DNA from 3 places in the Rhizobium lentis genome. Region 1 is predicted to be linked to each of the others. Evidence: riboswitches for the same ligand, from Rfam matches in the RefSeq annotation. Region 1 holds a riboswitch; each other region holds the start of a gene.
What was found. Region 1 has a riboswitch for thiamine pyrophosphate ahead of thiM (hydroxyethylthiazole kinase). Riboswitches for the same ligand answer to the same signal wherever they lie in the genome.
Positions count from the first base shown of each region.

Region 2: another riboswitch for thiamine pyrophosphate. It lies ahead of J0663_RS07285 (ABC transporter permease); the one in region 1 lies ahead of thiM (hydroxyethylthiazole kinase).
Region 3: another riboswitch for thiamine pyrophosphate. It lies ahead of thiC (phosphomethylpyrimidine synthase ThiC); the one in region 1 lies ahead of thiM (hydroxyethylthiazole kinase).

Region 1 is NZ_CP071456.1:203,580-205,844, forward strand. Features, by position in the region: gene J0663_RS27290 (ABC transporter substrate-binding protein) at 1-37, opposite strand, end outside; gene J0663_RS27295 (DUF1349 domain-containing protein) at 259-843, shown strand; TPP riboswitch at 972-1,068, shown strand; gene thiM (hydroxyethylthiazole kinase) at 1,109-1,912, shown strand; gene thiE (thiamine phosphate synthase) at 1,909-2,265, shown strand, end outside.
Region 2 is NZ_CP071454.1:1,517,983-1,520,247, reverse strand. Features, by position in the region: partial or broken gene J0663_RS07290 (ABC transporter ATP-binding protein) at 1-275, opposite strand, end outside; gene J0663_RS07285 (ABC transporter permease) at 272-1,078, opposite strand; TPP riboswitch at 1,239-1,352, opposite strand; gene soxR (redox-sensitive transcriptional activator SoxR) at 1,677-2,147, shown strand.
Region 3 is NZ_CP071455.1:15,122-17,386, forward strand. Features, by position in the region: gene thiC (phosphomethylpyrimidine synthase ThiC) at 1-903, opposite strand, end outside; TPP riboswitch at 995-1,126, opposite strand; gene J0663_RS22240 (acetamidase/formamidase family protein) at 1,403-2,265, shown strand, end outside.

The DNA.
Region 1 (2,265 bases):
GGGCAGTGCCGAGAAGGAATGCGACCAATGTTTTCATGATAAGGCTCCCAGCTGAGTTCCACAATTATGCAATTCATCTTTTTGTAACAGAATAGGAGATGGAATTATCGTGTCAAGCTGAGGCCGCGGATTATGTTATCGAACCACACCGGACAGGGCGCGAGATCACCGGCCGCGGCCGGCCACCCGCGCGGGATTGGGCATCATGGAGACGTAATGAAGGGGCAGCGCCCAGGACTTCAGGAAAGGGAGAATGAAATGAATATCGACTTCAACCAGGGAAAATGGCTGAACGAGCCGGCCAGCTGGCACGCCGACGACACCGGCCTGACGATGACAACAGGCGAGAAGACCGATTTTTGGCGCGAAACCTATTACGGCTTCACCCGCGACAGCGGCCACTTCCTCGCCTTTCCCACCGGCGAGAGCTTCACCGCGCAGATCCGCATCCAGGGCGAATTCCGCACCCTCTACGACCAGGCCGGCCTGATGGTGCGCATTGACGAAAAACGCTGGGTGAAGACAGGCGTCGAATTCACCGACGGCGAACCCTTCCTCAGCACCGTCGTCACCGACGGCAGATCCGACTGGTCAGTGTCGCAGCCCTTCAAGGAATTGGAGGATTTCCGCATCCGCGTGACGGTGGCAAACGGCGCAATGCGCATCCAGGCCTCCCGCGACGGCAGCCATTGGCCGCTACTGCGGTTAGCGCCCTTCCCGGCTGCCGATCGCTATGAGGTGGGGCCGACAGCCTGTACGCCGGAGCGGAGTGGGTTGAGGGTGCGGTTTTCGGAGTTTTCGGTTGGGCCGGCGATTACGACGGGGCTGCATGATTTGAGTTAGGCAAAATGCCTTCAGGATTGCGCTGGGAAGGCCTCCAGCAATGTCCACGCCCAAGGGCAGCCGCTCCGAAATACCGGAATACTCACTTTCGGAGTGACAGCCGCGCCCATCTCTGCGAAAAGAAACAGGATGAGAGACAGGGGCGTTCGTCGACAGACGGGCTGAGAAGAACCCTTCGAACCTGAACCGGATAATGCCGGCGGAGGGAGTCGCTCGGGGCACCGCGCTCAGGGGCCCCGCGCCTGCCCCGCCCGAAAGGGGCACCATGCAGAACAGAACTACACCGGGCGCCATGCTGAAGGCGATGCGCGAAAAGCCGCCGCTCGTTCAGTGCATCACCAATTATGTTGCCATGAACATCGCGGCCAACGTGCTGCTGGCATCCGGCGCTTCGCCCGCCATGGTGCACGCCGCAGAAGAAGCCGGCGAATTCGCCGGCATCGCAAGCGCGCTGACCGTCAATATCGGCACGCTGTCGACGCAATGGCTCGACGGCATGCAGGCGGCGGCGAAGGCCGCGGCATCCGCCGGAAAGCCCTGGGTCCTTGATCCGGTCGCCCACTATGCCACGGCCTTCCGCCGCAATGCGGTCGCCGATCTGCTGGCGCTCAAGCCGACGATCATCCGCGGCAACGCTTCCGAAATCATCGCACTTGCTGGCGGAGAAAGCCGCGGCCAAGGCGTCGACAGCCGCGATCCGGTCGATGAGGCGGAGGAGTCGGCGCGGCGGCTCGCCGAGCGGCAGCAGGCGATCGTCGCCGTCACCGGTGCGGTCGATTTCGTTACCGATGGCCAAAGGGCCGTCCGCGTCCATGGCGGATCGGTCCTGATGCCGCGGGTCACGGCGCTTGGCTGCTCGCTCACCTGCCTCGTCGGTGCCTTCGCCGCCACAGTGCCGGAGGATATGTTCGGGGCGACAGTCGCCGCGCTTGCGACCTTCGCGGTCGCCGGGGAGGATGCCGCACTCGGAGCGGCCGGCCCCGGCTCCTTTTCCTGGCGTTTCCTCGATGCGCTGTCGGCGCTCGACGCCGAAACGCTCGACGCCAGGGCAAGGATATCGGCCGCATGAAGGCGTTCGACCTCTCGCTCTATCTCGTTCTCGACCCTGATCTCTGCGCCGGGATCGGCATGGTCGAGACCGCACGCCTTGCCGTTGCCGGCGGCGCGACGATGGTGCAATTGCGTGACAAACAGGCCGGCACAGCCCGTATGATCGAGACGGGCCGCGCCTTGAGAGCGGCGCTCGATGGCACCGGCGCGCTCCTCATCGTCAACGACGATGCCGAGGCGGCCATCGCCATCGGCGCCGATGGCCTGCATATAGGCCAGGAGGACATGGATGCGCGCACCGCGCGAGGGATGATCGGACCCGAGATGATCCTCGGCCTCTCGGTGGAAACAGCGCCGCTTGCGGCCGCCGTC
Region 2 (2,265 bases), on a different replicon from region 1:
ATGATCCGGCGCCAGGGCATCAGCGCATCGCGTTGCGGCATGAAGGCAAAGGAATGTGGCGTCTCTTCCAATGCCGCACCATTAAAAAACATGTTGCCGGAATCGGGCCGCAGCGCCTGCGTCAGCAGTCTCAGAACGGTCGATTTTCCGGAACCGGATGGGCCGACGATCGAGACGAACTCGCCGTTTGCGACAGCGAGCGAAATGTCGCCCAAAACCTTCATGCCGTCGAAGGACTTCGAGATGTTGCGCAGCTCAAGCATCTGACCGGTCATCGGCGTCGTTCCTGGGATGGCTGCCAGGGCATGACGAAACGCTGGATCAGCAACGTCAGCGCGAAGAGGCAGAGCGTCAACAGAGCGCTGACGATAACGGCGGCAAGCACCAGATCGGGACGGAAATTGTTCTTGGCGTTGAGGATATAGATGCCGAGGCCGCGCGCGGCACCGGCATATTCGGCGAAAATTGCGCCGACGACGGCATAGGTGATCGAGATCCTGAGGCCGGCGAAGAAATAGGGCAGCGAGGAGGGAAGCCGCGCCAGGCGGAAAATGCGCCAGCGGCTCGCTTTCATCGAGTTCAAGAGCTCGGCAATGTCACGGTCGGTCGCCTCATAGCCCTGAAGCAGAGCGACGAGCAGCGGGAAGAAGGTGACGAGCGCCACCAGCAATATTTTCGGCAAGAGGCCGAAACCGAACCACAGAACGACAAGAGGTGCGATCGCCACCAGCGGCAAGGTCTGGCTGGCGATGAAGATCGGCAGCAATGCGCGGCGCATGAAGGGCATGAAGTCCATCAGGATGGAAGAGACGAAGGCGAAGGCGAGTGACAGCGCGAAACCGCCGAGCGTGGCACCGAGCGTCGGCCAAGTGTTTGATATCAGTGCCTCTCGGTTCAGCCAGCCTTGGATAAGGATGCGCGAAGGTGCCGGCAGGATGGAAGGTTTTATGCCGGAAAGATCGACGTAAAGTTCCCATGCCGCGAGAAAGGCAAAGCCTGCGAGCAAGGCGGGCATCGCGCGATAGATGGCGAGGCGGAGCGTCGCAAGACGCGAATCCGATGGTCGTGGCGATGTCATCGGCGTTCGATTTCGGGCTTTCGTCGGGCCGTTCGTGGCAACTTGTCGACGGCATCGGTCTCGATGCGCGGCCGCACCCGCTTGAGGGCGATTGCCATGACGGTAGCGATAATGATGCAGGCGGAACTGCCGGACGTGGGGTAAAGTGACACTTGCGCGCCGGAAAACATTTGGACCTCGCTCCGCTGGCATTACCCAGATCAGCTTAGAAGGGTCCGGAGACTTGCACCTCGCATCTCAGCCCCGGCGACACGGAGCTCCCCTGTTATTGCAGCGAAAACTATCATTCGGGTCTTCCTGCCGCAACCGCAAAATTGCAAAGCAGTCCGTCTGGCCGGATGGGACCGCAGATAAAAAACACCCGGACGGAGGTCCTGTCCGGGTGTTTTCCGAGGTTCCGTACCTGCCGGGAACGGAACCCGAGCGCTCACCTCTCAGGCGGCTATTCGGCAGGGGTGATCGGTATGGCGGCAAGCGTCGATGTCGTCATTTCACCTGTATCGATCGACGGTCTCACCGTCGCTCTTGCCTGCGCCGCGGCTTCACGGCCGAGGGAGGAGGGGTTATAAAACCTCAACCAATGTTGAGGTCAATAGGAATGAATACGGTTTCTGCAACGCCGCTCGGAAGGCTTCTGACGGTCGGAGAAGTGGCGCAACGCAGTGGTCTTGCCGTATCGGCGCTGCATTTCTATGAGGCCAAGGGGCTGATCTCGAGTATCCGCACGCGCGGCAACCAGCGGCGCTACGGACGCGATGTGCTTCGCCGGCTCGGCATCATCAAGGTGGCGCAACGTGTCGGCATTCCGCTTTCGGAAATCCAGACGGCATTTGCCTCCCTGCCGCAGGGACGCACGCCGACAGTCGCCGACTGGCAGACGCTGTCGGCGCGCTGGAAGAATGAACTCGATGCGCGAATCAGGCAGCTCAGCCTGCTGCGAGACCGCCTGACCGGCTGCATCGGCTGCGGCTGCCTGTCGATCGAAAGCTGCCCTTTGCGCAATCCCTTCGATCGACTCGGCGAGGAAGGGCCGGGCGCGCGGCTGCTGGAGGCCGAAAACGAAGTATGAGCTTTCAGGGGAGAGCCCTAGCCTCTCGCGGAAAGATGATGCCTGCCTTTCTTTCGGCGGGCGCGCTCATATGTTAAGGGCGAATGGCGCAACAGGCGGCATTGTCCGCGAGGAGGAC
Region 3 (2,265 bases), on a different replicon from region 1:
CTCAGCCTGTTCGATCAGCGTATCGCGGTAGACTTCCCATGTCAGGTCCTCGGCAATACCGTTCACCTTTTCAAGCGCCTGGTAGAGCGGCACCGTTCCGATCGGAACCGGCGAATTGCGAATGATCCATTCCCGGATATTGTGAATGTTGCGGCCGGTGGAGAGGTCCATAACCGTGTCGGCGCCCCAGCGGATCGCCCAGACCATCTTTTCCACCTCTTCCGCCATCGACGAGGTGACCGCCGAGTTGCCGATATTGGCGTTGATCTTCACCAGGAAATTCCGGCCGATGATCATCGGCTCGGACTCGGGGTGGTTGATGTTGGCCGGAATGATCGCGCGGCCCGCCGCAACTTCCCGCCGCACGAATTCGGGCGTCACGGAATCGGGAATATCAGCGCCAAAGCTCTCGCCGTCGCGCGCGAGCGCCTCCTTTGCGGCCTGCCGGCCAAGGTTTTCGCGGATCGCGATGAACTCCATTTCCGGCGTGACGATGCCGGCGCGCGCATAGGCGAGCTGGGTGACGGCGCGGCCCGCTTTTGCCTTTAGCGGCGTGTTGCGGATGGGAAATTCCGGCGTCAGCCGCTCGCCTGCGGCAAAACCATTGTCCTCAGGCTTCACCATCCGGCCTTCATAGGCTTCGACGTCGCCGCGCGTCCTGATCCAGCTCTCGCGCAATCGCGGCAGCCCGGCGTCGATCGAGACTGTATGCGCCGGATCGGTATAGGGGCCGGAGGAATCATAGACCGTGACCGGTGGTTCGCCGGAGGTCGGGTGAAGGCTGATTTCGCGCATCGGCACGCGCAGATCCGGATAGAGTGCTCCGGGCTTGACGACCTTGGTCGAGGCCGGAAGCGGGCCGGTGGTGACGATCGGAGTAAGCTTGGGTGCGACAATATTCATGGGTGAGGCTCCAAGGTTTGACGTTTGGAGACCCAGTTCCAGTGTTGGAATGATGGAAAGACTCAAGCGACAAAGCGAAATCCGCCCGACAGCCGCAGCGTCCGCACCGTCCCTACGCCAGTATGAACTGGATCAGGTTCAACGGGTCACTGCGCCACAAACGGCAAAGCCGCATTGTTCAGCAGAATCTCAGCCCCTTGCCGGGACACCCCTGGTGAATACCTGCATCAAAGACCGCTGCGGCCCTGATGTCAAGAAGCCCTCTCTCCTATCGGATCCGGTCCCACGGTTTAAATATGAGTGCAGCGGAAGGGCGGTTTGGAGAAATCTCTTTTGTTTTTCATGTATATAACCAAGCAAGGCCATCCCCGCTCTCGGTTGCGGAGGCCTATGGCGGCCCGGAGCTCGGCAGGATTGGCACCCCGACGTCTCTGGTCTAGTCTCGAATTCTCCTGCGGGGCTTTCAGCCGCAGCCGGTAATTGAACGAAAGAGATTTTCATGACCACGCATCGTTTCATTCCGACGGTCTTCCATAATGTCATCGGTTCTCTACCGGCGGCGCTCCGTATTGCGAGTGGCGATACCGTGGTCACCGAGACGCTCGACGCGATCGGCTATGACAAGAACGGCATCAGGCAGGCATCTGGTCCGAACCCGATGAACGGCCCGATTTTCGTCGAGGGCGCCGAGCCCGGCGATGCGCTGAAGGTAGAGATCGTCAGCATGATCCCGACCAGGGGCACCGGTTTTACCCGAAGCATCGTTGCGGCCAATGTCATCGATCCGGAAACGGCTCGCGACCTGCCGCCGCGCGATATGGCGATCTGGGCGATCGACCGCGAAGCATTGACCGTCCGGCTGGCGGAGCCGGTCCCCGGCCTCGAAAATTTCGTCCTGCCGCTCGCGCCGATGATCGGCTGTTTCGGGGTTGCGCCGAGCCTCGGCCAAGCGATATCGACCGCGACCAGCGGCGAGTATGGCGGCAACATGGACTATCGCCTGTTCGGACCGGGAACCACGGTTTGTTTCCCCATATCGGCGCCAGGAGCCCTTTTCTTTTTGGGCGATTGCCATGCCGTACAGGGAGATGGCGAGATTGTCGGCACCGGCATCGAAACCAGTTTCGAGGTCACGGTGCGACTGACGGTCGAAAAGAGAGCTGGCCTCGTCTGGCCGCGCGGAGAAACTGCCGAAGACATCTTCACCATCGGCAATGCCCGGCCCCTCGATCAGGCGCTTCAGCATGCCACCAGTGAAATGCTGAACTGGCTGGCATCGGATTATGGGCTGGACAGGACGGCTGCAAGCCATCTGCTCGGCCAGGTAGTGCGATACGATGTCGGCAACGTCTTCGATCCGGC